2 regions of the Ferrovibrio xuzhouensis genome follow, and region 2 is predicted to be linked to the other one. Evidence: predicted binding sites of a transcription regulator. Region 2 holds the regulator's gene; the other holds the start of a gene.
What was found. The regulator HrcA, encoded in region 2, represses chaperone genes, less so after heat shock. The targets are predictions, from matches to a motif close to GTTAGCACTCNCCNNNGGNGAGTGCTAAC.

Region 1: a site for HrcA is predicted at 2,645-2,673, ahead of groES (co-chaperone GroES). Genes of this name have one in related genera too.

Annotation. Positions count from the first base shown of each region.
Region 1 is NZ_JBHRYJ010000001.1:1,914,181-1,924,107, reverse strand. It holds gene ACFOOQ_RS09570 (sensor histidine kinase) at 1-455, shown strand, start outside; gene groL (chaperonin GroEL) at 531-2,189, opposite strand; gene groES (co-chaperone GroES) at 2,237-2,554, opposite strand; gene ACFOOQ_RS09555 (glutathione S-transferase family protein) at 2,829-3,509, shown strand; gene ACFOOQ_RS09550 (PaaI family thioesterase) at 3,520-3,903, shown strand; gene ACFOOQ_RS09545 (alanine racemase) at 3,919-5,079, shown strand; gene ACFOOQ_RS09540 (sensor histidine kinase) at 5,142-6,941, shown strand; gene ACFOOQ_RS09535 (sensor histidine kinase) at 7,098-8,921, shown strand; gene ACFOOQ_RS09530 (dienelactone hydrolase family protein) at 8,931-9,927, opposite strand, start outside.
Region 2 is NZ_JBHRYJ010000002.1:478,584-488,510, reverse strand. It holds gene ACFOOQ_RS12450 (alpha/beta fold hydrolase) at 1-212, shown strand, start outside; gene ACFOOQ_RS12445 (hypothetical protein) at 202-756, opposite strand; gene ACFOOQ_RS12440 (hypothetical protein) at 790-1,221, opposite strand; gene copD (copper homeostasis membrane protein CopD) at 1,355-2,233, opposite strand; gene copC (copper homeostasis periplasmic binding protein CopC) at 2,230-2,598, opposite strand; gene hrcA (heat-inducible transcriptional repressor HrcA) at 2,819-3,853, shown strand; gene grpE (nucleotide exchange factor GrpE) at 3,946-4,551, shown strand; gene ACFOOQ_RS12415 (LLM class flavin-dependent oxidoreductase) at 4,705-5,721, shown strand; gene ACFOOQ_RS12410 (ATP-binding protein) at 5,860-7,077, shown strand; gene ACFOOQ_RS12405 (alpha-ketoglutarate-dependent dioxygenase AlkB family protein) at 7,043-7,663, opposite strand; gene dnaK (molecular chaperone DnaK) at 7,937-9,877, shown strand.

The DNA.
Region 1 (9,927 bases), on a different contig from region 2:
AGCTGCGCGACGAGCCCTCCAGCGGCATCGATCTCGCCTCGCTGCTGATCAGCCTGTGCGACACCGCCACCGATGCCGGCTGCCCGACCCAGTATGACGGGCCGGATCATGCCGCGCTGGTCTGCCAGCCGGTCGCCATCCGCCGCGCCTTCGGCAACCTGATCGACAATGCCTGCAAGTTCGGCACGGCGGTGCAGGTGGCGCTGCGGGCCGATGCCGATGCGCTCACCGTCACCATCGCCGATGACGGCCCCGGCATCCCGGCCGACCAGGTGGAGATGGCCTTCCGCCCGTTCACCCGGCTCGAGACCTCGCGCAACCGCGAGACCGGCGGCACCGGGCTCGGGCTGACCATCGCCCGCGACGCCATTGCCGCCCAGGGCGGCAGCATCGTGCTGTCCGCCGCGCCGCAGGGCGGCCTGCTGGCGACCGTGACCCTGCCGCGCCGCACCTGACGCCGGACAAAAAGAAAAGGCCCGGTCTTGCGACCGGGCCTCTCCGTAAACTTCCGGACGTTCGGAAGGCAGGACTTAGAAGTCCATGCCACCCATGCCGCCCATGCCACCCATGCCGCCGCCGCCCGGCATGCCGCCGCCGGCCGACTTCGGCTCCGGCTTGTCGGCAACCATGGCCTCGGTGGTGATCAGCAGGCCGGCCACCGAAGCAGCGCCCTGCAGGGCGACGCGCACGACCTTGGTCGGGTCGATCACGCCGGCCTTGACCAGGTCGGTGTATTCTTCGGTCTGGGCATTGAAGCCCCAGCTGGTGTCCTTCGACTCGAGCAGCTTGCCGGCCACCACGGCGCCATCGACGCCGGCGTTTTCGGCGATCTGGCGAACCGGAGCCTGCAGGGCGCGGCGGATGATCTCCACGCCATGCTTCTGGTCGGCATTGTCGACCTTGACCTTGTCGATGGCGCGCACCGAGTACAGCAGCGCGGTGCCGCCGCCCGGAACGATGCCTTCCTCGACCGCGGCGCGGGTCGCATGCAGCGCGTCATCGACGCGATCCTTGCGCTCCTTCACCTCGATCTCGCTGGCGCCGCCGACCTTGATGACGGCCACGCCACCGGCCAGCTTGGCCAGACGCTCCTGCAGCTTCTCGCGGTCGTAGTCCGAGGAAGTCTCCTCGATCTGCGCCTTGATCTGGCCAACACGGGCCTGGATGTCCTTGTTCTTGCCGGCGCCGGCAACGATCGTGGTGTTTTCCTTGTCGATCGTGACCTTCTTGGCGGTGCCCAGCATCTGCAGGGTGACCGACTCGAGCTTGATGCCGAGGTCTTCCGAGATCAGCTGACCACCGGTCAGGATCGCGATGTCTTCCAGCATGGCCTTGCGGCGATCGCCGAAGCCCGGCGCCTTGACGGCGGCGACCTTCAGGCCACCGCGCAGCTTGTTCACCACCAGGGTGGCCAGGGCTTCGCCCTCGACATCCTCGGCGACGATCAGCAGCGGACGGCCGGTCTGCACGACGGCCTCGAGGACCGGCAGCATGGCCTGGAGGCCCGACAGCTTCTTCTCATGGAGAAGAATGTAGGGGTTCTCCATGTCGCAGATCATCTTCTCGGCATTGGTGATGAAATACGGCGACAGGTAGCCGCGGTCGAACTGCATGCCCTCGACGACGTCCAGCTCGGTCTCGAGGCTCTTGGCCTCTTCCACCGTGATGACGCCCTCGTTGCCGACCTTTTCCATCGCCTTGGCGATCATGTTGCCGATTTCGGTGTCGCCGTTGGCCGAGATGGTGCCGACCTGGGCGATTTCCTTGGCGCCCGAGATCTTCTTCGAGCGGGTCTTCAGGTCCTCGACGATCTTCTCGACGGCGAGGTCGATGCCGCGCTTCAGATCCATCGGGTTCATGCCGGCGGCGACGGCCTTGCCGCCTTCGCGGACGATGGCCTGGGCCAGCACGGTGGCGGTGGTGGTGCCGTCGCCGGCCTGGTCGTTCGCCTTGGAAGCGACCTCACGCACCATCTGCGCGCCCATGTTCTCGAACTTGTCGGAAAGCTCGATCTCCTTGGCGACGGTCACGCCGTCCTTGGTGATGCGGGGCGCGCCGAACGACTTGTCGAGCACGACGTTACGGCCCTTGGGGCCGAGGGTGACCTTGACGGCATCGGCGAGGATATCGACGCCGCGCAGCATCTTGCCGCGCGCATCGGCGCCGAAACGGACGTCTTTAGCAGCCATAGCTGTTTCTCCTTGGAATTTTGACGGACGGGATCAGGCGACGCCGATCAGGCGGCCTTGGACTTCTTGGCCGGGGTGCCTTCGATGATGCCCATGATGTCGGACTCCTTCATGATCAGGAGCTCCTGGCCATCGAGCTTCACCTCGGTGCCCGACCACTTGCCGAACAGCACGCGGTCGCCGGCCTTCACATCGAGCGGCTGCACCTTGCCGTTTTCATCGCGGGCGCCGGCGCCGACGGCGACGATCTCGCCCTGCATCGGCTTTTCCTTGGCGCTGTCGGGGATGATGATACCGCCAGCGGTACGCTCTTCCTCAGCGAGGCGCTTCACCACCACGCGGTCATGCAGCGGACGAAACTTCATGCGATCCTCCATTATGTCTGTCGCATAGAGTTGAACCAGAATTCGGGTCAATCCAGCAAAATCAATAAGTTAGCCGGAATTCGCCGGACTGTTAGCACTCCCCCACGGAGAGCGCCAGACACCTAAGCACCCTCCGGCAGAGTGTCAAGGAGGGAGTGCCCGGATTCCGCCATAATTTTTCATGACAGGCCGCGGCCCGGGCCCGGCCGGACCATGACGGCGGCCGGGCCGGCCGCTAGGCTGGCGGCCATCCCGTGCGAGGGGGCGGGCCAAGATGATCACCGTGCATCACCTGAACAATTCGCGGTCCCAGCGCGTGCTGTGGCTGCTGGAGGAGCTTGGCGTCCCCTACGAGGTGGTGCGCTACCAGCGCCGGCCCGACATGCTGGCGCCGCCGGAGCTGAAGAAGGTCCATCCGCTCGGCAAGTCGCCGGTTATTACTGATTCTGGGATCACGGAAGATGGCCGCACCATTGCCGAGACCGGTGCCATCCTCGACTACATCCTCGAGAAACACGGGCAGGGCCGCCTGGTGCCGCCGGCCGGCAGCGACGAGAAGCTGCGGTTTACCTACTGGCTGCATTACGCGGAAGGCTCGGCGATGCCTTTGCTGCTGCTCAAGCTGATCTTCCTGCGCCTGCCGGGCCAGGTGCCGGGCCTGCTGCGGCCGATTGTCGGCATGGTGGCGAAGAAGGTGCAGCAGCGCCTGACCGATCCGCAGCTCGCCACCGCGCTCGCCTTCTGGAACGACGAACTGCAGCAACGCGGCCCGTGGTTCGCCGGCGCCGATTTCAGCGCCGCCGACATCATAATGAGTTTTCCCGTCGAGGCGGCGTCGAGCCGCATCGGCCTTGGCGATCACGCCGCTCTGAAAGACTGGCTGCAGCGCATCCATGCCCGGCCGGCGTATCTCAAGGCGCTGGAGACCGGCGGGCCTTACGAGTTGATGAAGTAACGAGGCCGTCATGGACATCGACCTGCCGTTTGCCAGCCTGATGGGCCTGAAGGTCCTTGAGGTGACGCCCGAGAAGGTGACCGCCGAACTGCCGGTGCGGCCCGAGCTGTGCACCCGGCCGGCCATCCTGCATGGCGGCGCGGTGATGGCATTTGCCGATACGCTCGGCGCCGTCGCCACCATCGCCAATCTCGGCGCGGGCTTCAGCACCACGACGATCGAGAGCAAGACCAACTTCTTCGCCGGCATCCCCGCAGGCGAGACGGCGCATGGCGAATGCACGCCGCTGCACCGCGGCCGCACCACCATGGTCTGGCAGACCCGGATCACCCGTGCCGATGGCAAGCTGGCCGCAATCGTCACCCAGACGCAGCTTGTGCTGGCGCCGCGCTAGGGTTATCGAGGCGGCATGACCCAGCTTCAGCTTGCCGACCTGCCCACCCCCGTCCTGATCCTCGACCGCGCCCGGCTGCTCGCCAATACCGCGCGCATGCGCGACCGCGCGGCGTCGCTCGGCCTGAGCTTACGGCCGCATATGAAGACGGCGAAATCCGCCACGGTCGCCATCCTCGCCCATGCCGGCACGAAAGGCCCGGTCACCGTCTCGACCCTGGTGGAAGCCGCCCATTTCGCCGCCGCCGGTTTCCGCGACATCCTGTACGCCGTGCCGGTGGCGCCGCAGAAGCTCGACCAGGCTGCCGCGATCATGCGCGACACGGCTTGCGACCTGAAACTGATCACCGACAATATCGCCGTGGCCGAGGCCATCGCCGCTGCCGGCCGGCGGCTCGGCGTCCGCTTCCGGACGCTGATCAAGATCGACTGCGGCCTCGGCCGCACCGGCATCGCGCCCGACTCGCCGGATCTGCTGCCGCTCGCCGCCGCTTTATCCGCGCCCGGCGCGGAACTCGCCGGCGTACTGACCCATGCCGGGCATTCCTACCACGCCCACAGCATCGCCGAGATCAAGGCGATTGCCGAAGACGAGCGGCTGGCGGTGGTCACCGCCGCCGGACGGCTGCGCGCCGCCGGTCATGCTTGCGCCATCGTCTCGGTCGGTTCGACGCCGACGGCACTGCATGCCGAATCTTATGCCGGTGTCACCGAGATGCGGCCCGGCAACTACATGTTCTTCGACCTGTTCCAGGCCGGCGTCGGTTCCTGCCGCATGGAAGACATTGCCGTCAGCGTGCTGGCCACCGTGGTCAGCCATCATCCGGGCCGCGGTCACCTGCTGCTCGATGCCGGCGGGCTGGCGCTGTCGAAGGATACCGGCGCCAACGAGCACAGCCCGGGCACCGGCTATGGCCTGGTCTGCCGGCCAGGCGATGCCGTGCCGCTGCCGGACCTCGCCGTGCGCGACGTGCATCAGGAGCATGGCTTGGTCGGCCGCCGCGATGGCGGCGCCGCCGATTTCCTGTCCGCCCATCCGCCGGGCAGCCGCCTGCGCGTGCTGCCCAACCATTCCTGCATGACGGCGGCGATGTACGACCGCTATTACGTCACCGACCCGGCCGTCGCTGGCGGCCTCGCCGTCGTCGCCGAATGGGACCGCGTGAACGGCTGGTGAAAGAATAGGTTGCGCCACGCTCCGGTTCGGGATTGAGTCGGCCGGGGGAACCACGCAGCAGAATGCACGACAGCGCAGACTCCGGGATAACAGGCGCCGATCCGACAGCCGAAACCGCCGCGGCACAGGCCCGCCGCCGCAACCCGGCGATGGCGGGCTTCCGACGCATCCTGCCGATCAACGCGCTGGTCACCCTGATCATCAGCGGCACCACCGGTGCCCTGCTGCTGACCCGGCTGCCGGCGCTGTGGGTCTGGACCTGGCTCGCCCTGCATGCCACCGGTGCGCTCTACATCCTGCTGCGCGGCCTGCAGCCGCCGCGACAGCGCAGCAAAAGCCGCCAGGCGCTGCTGCGCGGCATCGATACCGCCATCGCCGGCCTCGCCGGCCTGGTCTGGGGCGGCGGCGCGCTGTTCCTGCCGCATCTCGATCCCAATCATCAGGTGCTGCTGATCATGGTCACCGGTGGCATGATCGCCGGCAGTTCGGCCACGCTGGCCGTGGTGCCGAGCAATGCCATCGCCTACATGCTGGCCGCCGCGTTGCCCTATGTCGTGACTTTCCTGCTGTCGGGCACCACCTTGGGCTATGCGCTTGGTGCCATGGCGACCGCCTTTACCGCAGCGATGCTGATGACCAACCGCATCGTCTATGGCGTGATCCGGCGCAACCGCCGCCTGCGTGACGAGAATCTCGCCCTCTATGCCCGCATCCGCGGTGCCCAGGACGAACTGCTCGACATCGCCGAGAGCAGCGAGGCCTTTGCCTTTTTCGACGACGACGGCGGGCTGCTGCTGTGGAACCAGCGCTTTCCCGCCCTGCTCGGCCTCGACATGGCTGCCCTGCACCAGGGCGTCGCCCTGGCACCGCTGCTCGAGCGCGCCGGCCTGCCGGCCGACCTGACCGAGCGGCTGGAAGCCGCCGTCGCCGGCGCGCCGCGGCCGGTGCAGGAACTGGCCAACGGGCACTGGGTGCGCGCCAGCCTGCGCCGCACCGCCCAGGGCGACCGTGCCCTGGTGCTGGTCGACGTCACCGAACAGCAGACCGCCAGCGCCCGGCTGCGCGACCAGAACGAGCGGCTGGCCGAGCTGTTCCGCGAGGTCTCGGAAGCCCGCGATGCCGCGCTGCGCGCCAGCCAGGCGAAATCGACCTTCCTCGCCAACATGAGCCACGAGCTGCGCACGCCGCTGAATGCCATCATCGGCTTTTCCGACATCATGCAGCAGAAACTGTTCGGCGCCGCCTCGCCGCGCTACGACGAATACCTGCATGACATCCACGGCAGCGCCCTGCATCTGCTCGGCATCATCAACGACATCCTCGACCTTGCCCGCATCGAGGCCAACCAGATCGTGCTGACCGAGGAAGCGGTCTGCATTGCCGACGAGGCGGCGACCTGCATCCGGCTGGCCGACCTGCAGAGCGGACATGGCGCGTCGATGGTGCTGACCGCCCTGCCCGACGACCTGCCTGACCTGCGCGCCGATGCCCGGCTGGTGCGGCAGATCCTGCTCAACCTGCTCGGCAATGCGCTGAAATTCTCGCCGCCGGGCGCGCCGGTCGAGATCGGCGGCCGCCGCGCGGATACCGGCGAGATCGAGATCTGGGTGCGCGACCACGGCATCGGCATCGCCGCCGCCGACCAGGCCCGCATCTTCGAGCCGTTTGAGCAGGCCGACAGCCAGCACAGCCGCAAGTTCGGCGGCGTCGGCCTCGGCCTGTCGCTGGTGCGCGCCTTCGTTGCCGCCCATCAGGGCCAGGTCGCCATCGACAGCCGGCCCGGCCATGGCACCCGCATCAGCGCGGTGTTCCCCGCCGCGCGCACCATCGCCGCGGCCCGCCCGGCGCCGCCTGCGGTCTAGCCGACGGTACTGCCGGGGCGGGCATGGCGACGTGGAAAATCGCGCGGACGGTCTGATCCGCCGGCTTATCCACAGAAATCCTGTATTATCCGAAGGTCAGCATTGCGCCGGATGGCGGTTTTCCGGTTCAGTGGCGTGGGGAAGTCGCTGCACCGTATGTCCGTCACCGATCAGAATTCCGCCGCCACCGGCCGCAGGGCTGCGCCGTCCGAGCTTGTGCTGGACGCGGCGCGGCCGCCGTTTCCCAGCGGCTTCCGCCAGATCCTGCTGATCAACGCCATCGCCACCCTGTTCTGCGCCAGCGTGATCTGCCTGCTGCTGTGGCGCCAGACCATGGCGGACTGGATCGCCGGCTGGTGGCTGCTGCACCTGCTGGCCACCAGCCTGATCCTGATCGACTGGTACAGCCGCCGGCCACGGGCGGATGCACCGCAGCCCGATACGCCGCCCGTCGATCCGGCGGCGCCGCGGCCGCGCTGGCGCGCCGTCACCGATGTGGCGCTGGCCGCCTTCTGCGGCCTGGTCTGGGGCATCTCGGCCACGGCGATGCCGCAGCTCGACGATACTGCCCGCATGCTGCTGGTGGCGGTGGCCGCCGGCATGATCGGCGGCTCGGCGGCGGCGCTCGCCCTGATGCCGCTGGCCGGTGCCGCCTTCATTCTCGGCATCGCCCTGCCGTTCGCCGCGTATTTCCTGACCATGGACACGCTGATCGGCTATGGCCTGGCCGGCCTGACCATCGGCTATGTCGGCGCCATGGTCGCCGCCAACCATGTCGTCAACGGCATCGTGGTGCGCAACAAGCGGCTGCACCGCGAGAATATCGCCCTGTACGACCGCATCGGCGCGGCGCGCAGCGAATTGCTCGACATCGCCGAGAGCAGCGAGGCCTTCGCCTTCTTCGACGGCGCCGGCCGGCTGCTGGTGTGGAACCGCCGCTTTCCCGCCCTGCTCGGCATCGACGCCCCGAGCCTGCGGCCGGGCACCGCGCTGCCGCCCCTGCTCAGCGACGCCGGCCTGCCGGTCGGGCTGCTGAAGCGGCTGGAGAGCGCGGCGCCGGACAGCCTGCCGGTGCTGAAACTGGCGAACGGCCACTGGGTGCGCGCCGGCCTGCGCCGCAGCGGGCAGGGCGACCGCGTGGTGGTGCTGGTCGACATCACCGAGCAGCAGGCGGTCGCGGCGGCCCTGCGCGACCAGAACGAACGGCTGGCCGAGCTGTTCCGCGAGGTGTCGGAGGCGCGCGATGTCGCGCTGCGCGCCAACCATGCGAAATCCGGCTTTCTCGCCAACATGAGCCACGAGATGCGCACGCCGCTCAATGCCATTATCGGCTTCTCCGACATCATCCGGCACCAGATGTTCGGCGAGCAGTCGCCGAAATACCGCGACTATGCCGAAGACATCCATGGCAGCGGCCAGCATCTGCTCGGCATTCTCGACGACATTCTCGACCTGGCCCGCATCGAGGCCAGCCGGATCGTGCTCGACGAACAGCCGGTGCAGCTGGCCGGCGAGATCGCCACCTGCGCCCGGCTGGCCGGCCAGCAGTTCGGCCGCGGCGCCGGCAGCATCATCCCGCAGCTGCCCGACCGGCTGCCGCCGCTGCACGCCGATGCCCGGCTGGTGCGCCAGATCCTGATCAACCTGATCGGCAGCGCGCTGAAATTCTCGCCGCCCGGCCTGCCGGTCGAGGTCGGTGCGCAACGCAACACCGAGGGCGAGATCGAACTGTGGGTGCGCGACCACGGCATCGGTTTCGCGCCGGCCGACCAGGCGCGCATCTTCGAGCCCTTCGAGCAGCTCGAGCTGCAGCGCAGCCGCCGCTTCGGCGGCCTCGGTCTCGGCCTGTCGCTGGTGCGTGCCTTCGTCGCCGCCCATCAGGGCCGCGTCGCCATCGACAGCCAGCCCGGCCGCGGCACCCGCATCACGGCGGTTTTCCCGGCCGCGCGCACGCTGCCCCCGTCTGAATCAGGCGTCTGACCGCAGCGCCTACCAGAAAAACCCGAGCTGGTGCAGGAAGGCGTCGGCGGCCGACTGCCAGAGTTCCGGATGGTCGAGCAGGCGGTGGCCATCCTCGCCATCGAGCGGCGGGAACAGGTAGAGCTGCACCTCGCCGCCGCCGGCGGCATAGCCGTCCTGCCAGCGGCGGATCGCCGCCGCGCTGTAGTAGCTGTCGTTCTCGGCATAGAGCCACAGCGACGGCATGGCGGCACCGACCATGCCGGCCTGCACGAAGGCATCGCGGTTGAAGTCGCTGCCGCCGGCCGTATCGAGCGGGATGCCACCGGGATCGCCGATCCAGCCGCCGGCAAAGTTGATGCTGCCGACCACGCCGGCGGGCTGGCGGCCGGCATAGGCGACGCTGAGCAGGCCGCCGCGCGACTGGCCGGCGACCAGGATGCGGCGGCCGTCGATGCCGGCGGCGGTGCGCATGAAGCCGACCGCCGCATCGAGATCGTCGAGCGCGTGCCGGAGGCCCTCGGCCAGCCGCAGCGGATTGCGGTCGTAGCCTTCGACATACTCGCCTTCCGAGGCGCCGCGGCCGCGCCGCATCGGCACCAGGAAGGCGAAGCCGCGGTCGAGGAAATAGCGCGCCTGCATCTCGTAGCGCAGCGCCTGCTGCGGCGAGACTGCGCCGGGCCCGGTCGAACCGTGGCTGAACACCGCCAGCGGCGCCGGCGCACCGTCGGCCCGCGCCGGCGGCCGGTACAGCGTCGCGACAAGGTTGCTCGGCCGGCCGAGCGCGGCATTGAACACATGGGACGGGATCAGCAGCGTCTCGCCGCTGAGCGGCCGGTAGCGCGGCAGCGCGGCGAGCCGGGCCGCCAGCGACGCCGGCTCAATCGCCTGCAGACGGGCGCGGTCGCTCAGCGTGCCGCGCCGGTAGCTGCCGGCCAGCCGGCCCGCGCCGTCGGGACGGTAGCGGATGGTGACGGCATTCGAGCGGAAGACCAGCGTACCATCGGTATCGACGCGGCCCTGCAGG
Region 2 (9,927 bases):
ATCCGGCCTTCCAGACATATTTCCGCACCCACAAACCGCCTTTCCTCGCAGTCTGGGGCAGGAACGATCCCTTCTTCCTGCCGGCCGGCGCCGAGGCCTTCAGGCGCGACATCCCTGCCGCGGTGGTGCGCTTCTTCGAGACCGGGCATTTCGCGCTCGAAACCCACGCCGCGGAAATCGCCGCGGAAATCCGCAGTTTCCTCAGCCGGTGAACACCTCCCCGGCGCCGCCCCGCGATATCGGGCGCGGCGGCCGGGGCGAGAACCGCGCGAACAGCAGTGCCAGTGTCATGAAGAACAGCGTGTGCGCCGCGGCGTACCAGAGCATGCCGGCAGGCGTCAGATGGGCGCTGCCGGCAAAGCCCTCGCCCGTCAGAGGCAGCACGACAACGGCATTCAGCAGCCAGACACCGGCTGCATAGATCGCGCCCTTCAGCCAGGCCGGCCGCGGCAGAACCGGCTCGATGGCCACGACATAGACCACCGCCATGGCGAGGCCGACGGCGAGATGGAAGCCGGTCTGGAACGGCGGCGTGTTGGCCGGCGGACCGCCGAGCGCCAACCATAACGCCGCGATTCCGGTCTGCTGCAACACCGGCCCGATCCAGAGCGAGACCAGCCGCAGCAGGCCGCCATGGGCCGTCGCCAGCGGAACATAATCGGCCAGTTTCAGGGCGACGGTGTTGAGTCCGATTGCGATGGCACCCGCCAGCAGGCCAGCGCCCAGCCGGCACCACAGGGCGACGGGACCAGTCATCGCCGCCCCCACGCAACGAGGCCGGCCGGCCCGTTACATAGCTGCGCGGCCGTGCGCCTGCCGGCGCCGGGCGATGGTGGTGAGGATGGCCCCCGCCAGGAAGATCGCCGGCGGGATGAAGCCGCGCGCGAAACCGACATAGCCCGGCAGCACCACCACGGTGATCCAGATGCCGTCGGCCCAGCCGGCGACGCAGAGGCTGAGCCAGTAGCCGAGCCGGTCGTTGCGCCAGTTGCGCCAGAGCGCCACGACGATGATGAACAGCGAGATGGTGAGCATGTAGGCGGCGAGCTGGAACAGCCGGCCCTGCGCGATGCCCTCGTGGCCTTCGCCGAGCTGCATGATGTCGTAGGCCACCTTGCAGTGGAACAGGCCCCAGGCGGCATAGCAGAGCGCGCCCGCGCGGGCCGTCCAGACGGCAAGGGCGGAAGACGACGGGAGTGGCGGGGGCGCTGACGGAAGCATTCCGCTGTCTCTCTGATCCGGAGGAGGCGCGCAGCCGGCGGAACCGGCGTCTGCGAGGCGGGTCCGGATTTTAGAGCAGTCATTTTAGAATCCAAAAACACGGCACCGTGAGGGCTGGTCATGGGTCGGTCTCCTATTGCGGTGACAACGTGCCGAAAACGGCAACCAGCATCAGTACGCCGGCCGCCAGGGCCAGTTCGCCGCAGGCGGCGCGCCGGATCGACCGCAGGGTAGCGAGCGCATCGCCGCCGAAACGGTTGCGGAAGGCCGAGCGGTTGCGCAGCGCCAGTCCGATCATGCCGAGCACCAGCAGGATCTTCAGCGCCAGCAGCAGCTGATAGGCGGTGGCCCAGCGCTGCGGCCAACCGCCAAAGACAAGCAGCGTATTGGCCAGGCCGGTGGCGACGACCAGCGCGACCGCGACCTGCCCCATGACGGAAAAGCGCAGCAGCATCTGCCGCGCCGGCGCGAGCAATGTGCGATCGGCACAGCGGCCGAGGCAGAGCACAAGCGGCACCAGCCCGCCCGCCCAGGCCGCGCCGGCCAGCACATGCACCGCGTCGTTGGTCATGTGAAGGTCGCCGAGCCAGCCGTCATGCATCACCGCATGGCCGCCGAGCGCGACGCTGGCCAGCAGGCCGCCGGCCAGTGCGGTGGCCACGGCCGGTCTGGCCGCCATCACAACCGCACCCGCCGTCAGCAGGGCCAGCCCCGCACGGACCAGCCAGGCCCGTCCGATCGGCGTGGCCAGCAGCAGAACCCGCAGCAGGGCCGGATCGACGGCGGACCAGCCGCCGCCGGCGCTCGCCGCCTCCGCGACGAGCCAGGCCAGCAGGGCGGCAACCGCAAGCAGGACGGCAGCCAGCATCGGCCAACGCAGCCGCGCCGCCGCCACACCGCCGACCTGCCCCGGCGCGACCGCCACAAAGAACAGGCCGGCGCCGAAGAGAAAGCTTGCCGCCGCGTCGCAGGCCAGGCGGGCGGCAACCAGCAGGGGCTGCGGCGCGATCAATGGCTGACCGCGAAGGTGTAACTGCCCTCGGCGCGATGGCCATCGCTGGCCACGGCATGCCACAGCACGGTGTATTTGCCGACCGGCAGGCTGGCCGGCAGCGGGACGATCATCTCCCGGTCGTCGCAGGCGGCGAGAACGGGCGTGCCGGTCTGGACCGGGTGCTGGCCGGCATCGGTGACCTTTACCCCGCTCAGCGCGATGACGAGCCCCTCGGAGAAAAACAGCTTCAGGCTGTCCAGCGTGAGGGCAAGGGTGGCCTTGCCGTCGGGGACGGCCCGTTCCAGACGGGCATGGGCGAAAGCCGGGCCGGTCATGGCGAAACCGGCGGCAAGGGCGAAGGCGGAAAGGAAAGTTCTGCGCATGATGTCTGTTCCTGATGCAGCGACCCCCGCGGCGAATGCCGGGGCGGTTCGTGGGAAAGACACCCGGGCGCCCGGTTTTATTCCCGCCGGTCTGGCCGCCGATGTGGCATTCTGTGAGCGATGCCACAGGAACCGGGATTTCTCCGGGGGTGGCCTGTCCGGCGGCCCGGCGCCCGGACGTCATTGACGACAGCCGGTCCCCTTCTTAATTGTGGAAGCCATGATCCAGGAAATGAGCCAGCGCAGCCGCGACATCCTGCGCCTGGTGGTCGAGACCTATATGACCACCGGCGAGCCGGTCGGTTCGCGCCTGCTGTCGAAGAAACTCGAAAACCGGCTGTCGCCGGCCAGCATCCGCAACACCATGGCCGATCTCGAAGACGCCGGGCTGCTCTATGCGCCGCATACCTCAGCCGGCCGGCTGCCGACCGAAACCGGGCTCAGGCTGTTCGTCGACGGCCTGCTGCAGGTCGGCGACCTGACCGGCGAGGAGCGCACGTCGATCGAGACGCGCTGCGCCGCCTCGGGCACCGGTTTCCAGGAAGTGCTGACCCAGGCGACCGCCGTCCTCTCGGGCCTGTCGGGCCATGCCGGGCTGGTGGTGGCACCGAAGGTCGACGCCCCCTTGCGCCATGTGGAATTCGTCCCCGTGGCCCCGGGCCGCGCGCTCGTCGTGCTGGTCTCGGAATCCGGCCAGGTCGAGAACCGCATGCTGGACATGCCAATGGGCATGACCGGCTCGGCGCTGGCCGAGGCCGGACAGTTCCTGTCGCAACGCCTGGCCGGCCGCACCATGGCCGAGGCGCGCGACGAGATCCTGCACGAACTGACCGCTCGGCGCGCCGAGGTCGACCAGCTGGCCGCCGGCATCGTCGAGGCGGGCCTGGCGATCTGGGGCGGCGAGCCGGGCCGCGGCACGCTGATCGTGCGCAACAGCGCCAGCCTGCTGGACGACGTCTCGGCACTGGCCGACCTCGAGCGCATCCGCGACCTGATGGAGGAACTCGAGAATACCGAGGAGATGCTGCGGCTGATCGAGTTGACCCAGGGCAGCGAGGGCGTCCGCATTTTCATCGGCTCGGAGAACACCCTGTTCCGTCGCGCCGGCTGTTCGCTGATCGTTGCCCCGCTGCAGAACCAGCAGCAGCGCATCGTCGGCGCCATCGGGGTGATCGGCCCGACCCGGATGAACTACGCCCGGGTCGTCCCCATGGTGGATTTCACCGCCCAGGTGGTCGGCCGCCTGCTCGGCTGACGCCGTAATCAGCCCGCAGAAGCCCGGTTTTTCGCCCTACCCCTTTCAATTTCCGGCCTCGATCCGTATATGCAGGACGCAACGAGGATACGATGACACAGAACGAAACCCAGAACCCCGCGACCCCGGCCGAGGCGCCCGAGAGCGCCGCCCAGAGTACGTCGGGAGCGACCGGGCCGGAGGCTGCCGCCGCCGCGCTGGCCGCCGCCCAGGCCGAGATCGCCGAGCTGAAAGACCGCATCCTGCGCACCGCCGCCGAGGGCGAGAACCTGCGCAAGCGGCTGGAGCGCGAGAAGGAAGACGCCGCCAAGTATGCGTCCGGCAAATTCGCCCGCGACATCCTCACCGTGGCCGACAACCTGCGCCGCGCGCTCGACAACGCGCCGAAGCACGCCGAGGGCAGCCCGGAAGCCGCGGTGATCTCCGGCGTCGAGGCGACCGAGCGCGAGCTGCTGAGCGTATTCGAGCGCCATGGCATTGCCCGCGTCGAGCCGAAGGGCCAGAAATTCGACCCCAACCTGCACCAGGCGATGTTCGAGATCGAAGATCCCACAGTGCCGTCGGGCACCGTCGTGCAGGTGGTGGCGGCCGGCTACGTCCAGCACGGCCGCCTGCTGCGTGCCGCCATGGTCGGCGTCTCCAAGGGCGGCCCGCAGGACGAGCTGCAGCCCGGCGCCGCGGTCAATACCCAGGCCTGATCCCCCCGCTCAACCTGCCCGGGGTTGAACGGCGCGCCGGCCGCGTTAGCTTGCTGGCGTGAGCTTGGCCCGCCGCCGGCTTGCGAGAGGCGCCGGTGTCGGCGCAGTGCCCGTGGGCGCCGGTGTCGGCGCAGTGACCGCCGGAGGTTTGCCGTGCCGCTGTTTTCCGTTCTCGATCTCGCGCCCGTGCCGGACGGCTTCACGCCGCGCGATGCCCTGCGCAACACCCTCGATCTCGCCCGCCATGCCGAGGACTGGGGCTACAACCGCTACTGGCTGGCCGAACACCACAACATGATCGGCATCGCCAGCGCCGCCACCGCGGTGGTGATCGGCCATGTCGCCGGCGGCACCAAGTACATGCGCGTCGGCGCCGGCGGTATCATGCTGCCCAACCATTCGCCGCTGGTGATCGCCGAGCAGTTCGGCACGCTGGAAGCACTGTATCCCGGCCGCATCGATCTGGGCCTGGGTCGCGCGCCCGGCACCGACCAGATGACCCTGCGGGCGCTACGCCGCGACCCTGAGGCGGCCGATACCTTCCCCCGCGACGTGCAGGAGCTGCAGGCCCTGCTCGCCCCGATCGAACCCGGCCAGCGCCTGCGCGCGGTGCCTGGCGGCGGCTCGAACGTGCCGCTGTGGATTCTCGGCTCCAGCCTGTTCGGCGCCCAGCTCGCCGCCATTCTCGGCCTGCCCTATGCCTTCGCCTCGCATTTCGCCCCCGAGGCGCTGATGCCGGCGCTGGAGACCTATCGCAGCCGCTTCGAGCCCTCCGGACAGCTGGCCAAACCGCACGCCATGGTCGGCGTCAACGTGATCGCCGCCGATACCGACGACGAGGCGCGCCGGCTGTTCACTTCGGCGCAGCAGGCCTTCACCAACATGCAGCGCGGCACCCGCGGCCTGCTGCCCCGGCCGATCGATGACATCGAGACCTACTGGTCGCCGGTCGAGAAGGCCCGTGCCTCGGCGATGCTGGCCTGTTCCTTCGTCGGCAGTGCCGACACCGTGCGCCGCGGCCTCGAGCGCTTTATTGCCCAGACCGGCGCCGACGAGATCATGGTGGCCTCCGCCATCCACGATCACAGGGCCCGGCTGCACTCCTATGAGGTCCTGACCGGGGTCATCCGGACTCTGAACCCGCAAGCCGAGACTGCCCTGCAGGGCTGACCCGGCAAACGTGTGAAAACCCCGGATAGCCCGACAAATCCGGCTGACATCCGCCTTTGTCAAAAATCTGCAACCACGGACCCCGATAGTCTGCCTCGGTAATCAGCCTGCTGAGGGCGACGGGGATCCGCGGTGGACATGATCGGTTCTGAAATACTCGAGACCATCGGGACAGTGGCGGTGCCACTGCCTTCGGTGCCGCCAACCATGCGCTGCGAGGATGTCGACCGCCGCTTCCAGGCCGATCCCGACCTCGGCGCCATTGCCGTGGTCGGCCACGACGGCCGGCCGGTCGGCCTGATCAACCGCTATGACCTGATCACCCACCTGTCGCGCGATTTCGGCCGCGCCCTGTTTGCCCGCAAGCCGGTCGCCGAGTTGATGGACCGCAACCCGCTGATCGTCGAATCCTCGATCAGTGTCGACAAGCTGGAAAGCCTGATCGCCGACGAACACCAGGCCGCCCTGCTGCGCGGCTTCATCGTCACCCGCGCCGGCATATATTACGGCGTTGGCACCGCGCTGCTGCTGCTGCAACTCGGCATGGCGCGCAGCGAACGGCGCAACCGCGCGCTGGAACGCGCCCGCCAGGCCGCCGAAGAGGCGTCTTTGAGCAAGACCCGCTTCCTCGCCAACATGAGCCATGAGCTGCGCACGCCGCTGAATGCCATCATCGGGTTCGCCGAGGTGATCCGCAAGGAGATGCTGGGGCCGATCGGCAATGCCCGCTATACCGAATATGTCGACGACATTCTCTCCAGCGGCCAGCATCTGCTCAGCCTGATCAACAACATCCTCGACATGTCGAAGATCGAAAGCGGCTCCTGGCGCATCCAGCCGGAGGTGATCGATCCCGTCGAGGTGCTGGAGACCAGCCTGCGCATCTTCCGCGAACGCGCCATCGGTCGCGGCGTGCATCTCAACATGGCGGCCGATCCGGACCTCTTTGAAGGTTTCGTCGACCGCCAGGCCCTGCGCCAGATCCTGCTCAATCTGGTGTCCAATGCCATCAAGTTCACCGCCAATGGCGGCACGGTCGAGGTCGGGGCCGCCGGGCAGGCTGATGGCGGTTTCCGCATCTGGGTCAGCGATACCGGCATCGGCATCGCGCCGGAAAACATCCCGGTGGTGCTGGCGCCGTTCGGCCAGGTCGAGAATGACCTGACCCGCAAATACGAAGGCACCGGACTAGGCCTGCCGCTGGTCAAGTCGCTGGTCGAACTGCATGGCGGCAGTTTCGAGCTGGACAGCGCCCCCGGCCGCGGCACCACGGTCCGGGCCCATTTCCCGCCGCCACCGGCTGCCGGGACGGTGGTTGCCGCTATAGCCGAGTCACCCGCCGCAATGTCAGATTGATCCGGCCGCCACCGGGCAGCAGACGGCTGGAACCGCCCAGCACCCGGTCGATGCCGTGGAAAGCCAGCCGCGCCGCGCCGCCCAGCACCAGCACGCCGCCAGACGCCAGTTTCAGAGACCGGGTCGGCCCGCCACGCAGTGTGCCGCCGAGCCGGAACACCGCCTCGTCACCCAGCGAGATCGACACCACCGGGGCGGCCAGCTCCGCCTCGTCGCGATCCTGGTGCAGGCCCATTTTCGCCCCGTCGCGATAGAGGTTGATCAGGCAGCATTCCGGCTCGTCCGGCCAGCCCGCCACCTGCCGCCAGATGCCGAGCGCCGCCGCCGGGATCGCCGGCCAGGGCCGGCCGGTCTGCGGGTGGCGTTCAACATAACGGTAGCCGCCGTCCCGGTCGGAATACCAGCCGAGCCGCCCGGCATTGCTCATGGCGACGCTCATCGGTCGGCCGCTTTTCGGCATGGTGGCGTGATAGGCCGGCGCCTCGTCCAGCAGCGCCAGCACGGCCGCCGCCAGCGCCTGCTGCGCCGTGTGGTCGAGCAGGCCGGGATACTGGCGAAAGCCGTCAGGCGGGAAAGGATCGGCCATGCCTCACCATGTGGGGCATGGCCTTGCGCTGTCCAGAGCCGGAGGCCGGCGGCAAGCTGTTGGATTCGCTTGGCCCCGACAATCCCGGCCGGGCCGGGCCCGAGTCGCCGGAAAGCGGCGTTTCGGGGCATTTTCCGGGACATTTTTTCGCCACACCCGTTGCGGGACGGCCGGCGCCCACTTACATACCCCGCGACAGTATGAAACAGGGGTCCCGCGCGGTGCTTGGCCGACAAGGCCGCCCCGGACCGCCGCAAAAAGGAGTGAGACCACATGGCCAAAGTCATTGGCATCGACCTCGGTACCACCAATTCCTGTATCGCCATCATGGATGGCAAAACCCCCAAGGTGGTCGAGAACGCCGAGGGTGCCCGCACCACCCCGTCGATGGTCGCCTTCACCAAGGACGGCGAACGCCTCGTCGGCCAGCCGGCCAAGCGCCAGGCGGTCACCAACCCGGAGAACACGCTGTTCGCCGTGAAGCGCCTGATCGGCCGCGCCTATAGCGACGATGCGACCCGCCGCTTCACCGAGATGGTCCCCTACAAGGTGGCCAAGGGCGACAACGGCGATGCCTGGGTCGAGGTGCAGGACAAGAAATACAGCCCGAGCCAGGTTTCGGCCTTCATCCTGCAGAAGATGAAGGAAACCGCCGAGAGCTTCCTCGGCGAGACGGTCACCCAGGCGGTGATCACCGTGCCGGCCTACTTCAACGACGCCCAGCGCCAGGCGACCAAAGACGCCGGCCGCATCGCCGGCCTTGAAGTGCTGCGCATCATCAACGAGCCGACCGCGGCGGCGCTCGCCTACGGCCTCGACAAGACCAGCGACGGCAAGAAGATCGCCGTCTATGACCTTGGCGGCGGCACCTTCGACATCTCGATCCTCGAGATCGGCGACGGCGTCTTCGAGGTGCGTTCGACCAACGGCGACACCTTCCTCGGCGGCGAGGACTTCGACCTGCGCCTGGTCGATTATTTCGCCACCGAGTTCAAGAAGGAACAGGGCATCGACCTGCGCAGCGACCGGCTGGCGCTGCAGCGCCTGAAGGAAGCCGCCGAGAAGGCGAAGATCGAGCTGTCGTCCTCGACGCAGACCGAGATCAACCTGCCGTTCATCACCGCAGATGCCTCGGGTCCGAAGCATCTGGTGATGAAGCTGACCCGTGCCAAGCTGGAAGCCCTGGTCGATGACCTGATCCAGCGCACCGTCGAGCCCTGCAAGAAGGCGCTCAAGGATGCCAGCCTGTCGGCCGGCGACATCGACGAGGTGGTTCTGGTCGGCGGCATGACCCGCATGCCCAAGGTCATCGAGGTGGTGAAGAACCTGTTCGGCCGCGAGCCGCACAAGGGCGTCAACCCCGATGAGGTCGTGGCCATCGGTGCCGCCATCCAGGCCGGCGTGCTGCAGGGCGACGTCAAGGACGTGCTGCTGCTCGACGTCACTCCGCTGAGCCTCGGCATCGAGACGCTGGGCGGCGTGTTCACCAAGCTGATCGAGCGCAACACCACGATCCCGACCAAGAAGAGCCAGGTCTTCTCCACCGCCGAGGACAACCAGGGCGCAGTGACGATCCGGGTCTTCCAGGGCGAACGCGAGATGGCCGCCGACAACAAGCTGCTCGGCCAGTTCGATCTGGTCGGCATCCCGCCGGCGCCGCGCGGCGTGCCGCAGGTCGAGGTCACCTTCGACATCGACGCCAACGGCATCGTGCATGTCTCGGCCAAGGACAAGGGCACCGGCAAGGAGCAGCAGATCCGCATCCAGGCTTCGGGTGGTCTGTCGGAAGACGACATCAAGAAGATGGTGCAGGAAGCCGAGGCGCATGCCACCGAGGACAAGAAGCGCCGTGAGTCGGCCGAGGTGAAAAACCAGGCCGAGGCCCTGATCCACGCCACCGAGAAGACCATCGCCGATCTCGGCGACAAGGCTCCGGCGGCGGACAAGACCGCGGTCGAAGCCGGCATCGCCGACCTGAAGACGGCGATCGAGGCCGGCGATACCGAGGCCATCAAGGCCAAGAGCCAGGCGCTCAGCCAGACGGCGATGAAGCTCGGCGAGGCGCTGTACAAGGCCCAGGGCGAGGCGGCGGGCGAACAGCCGGCCGGCGAGGCCGGCGGCGAGCAGGCCGCCGGTGCTCAGGGTGGCGCCAAGGATGACGGCATCGTCGATGCCGACTTCGAGGAAGTGAAAGACGACAAGAAGAAGTCGTAAGCCGACAACCCGACCAGCCGGGCGCCGCCATCCAGCGGCGCCCGGTTCTG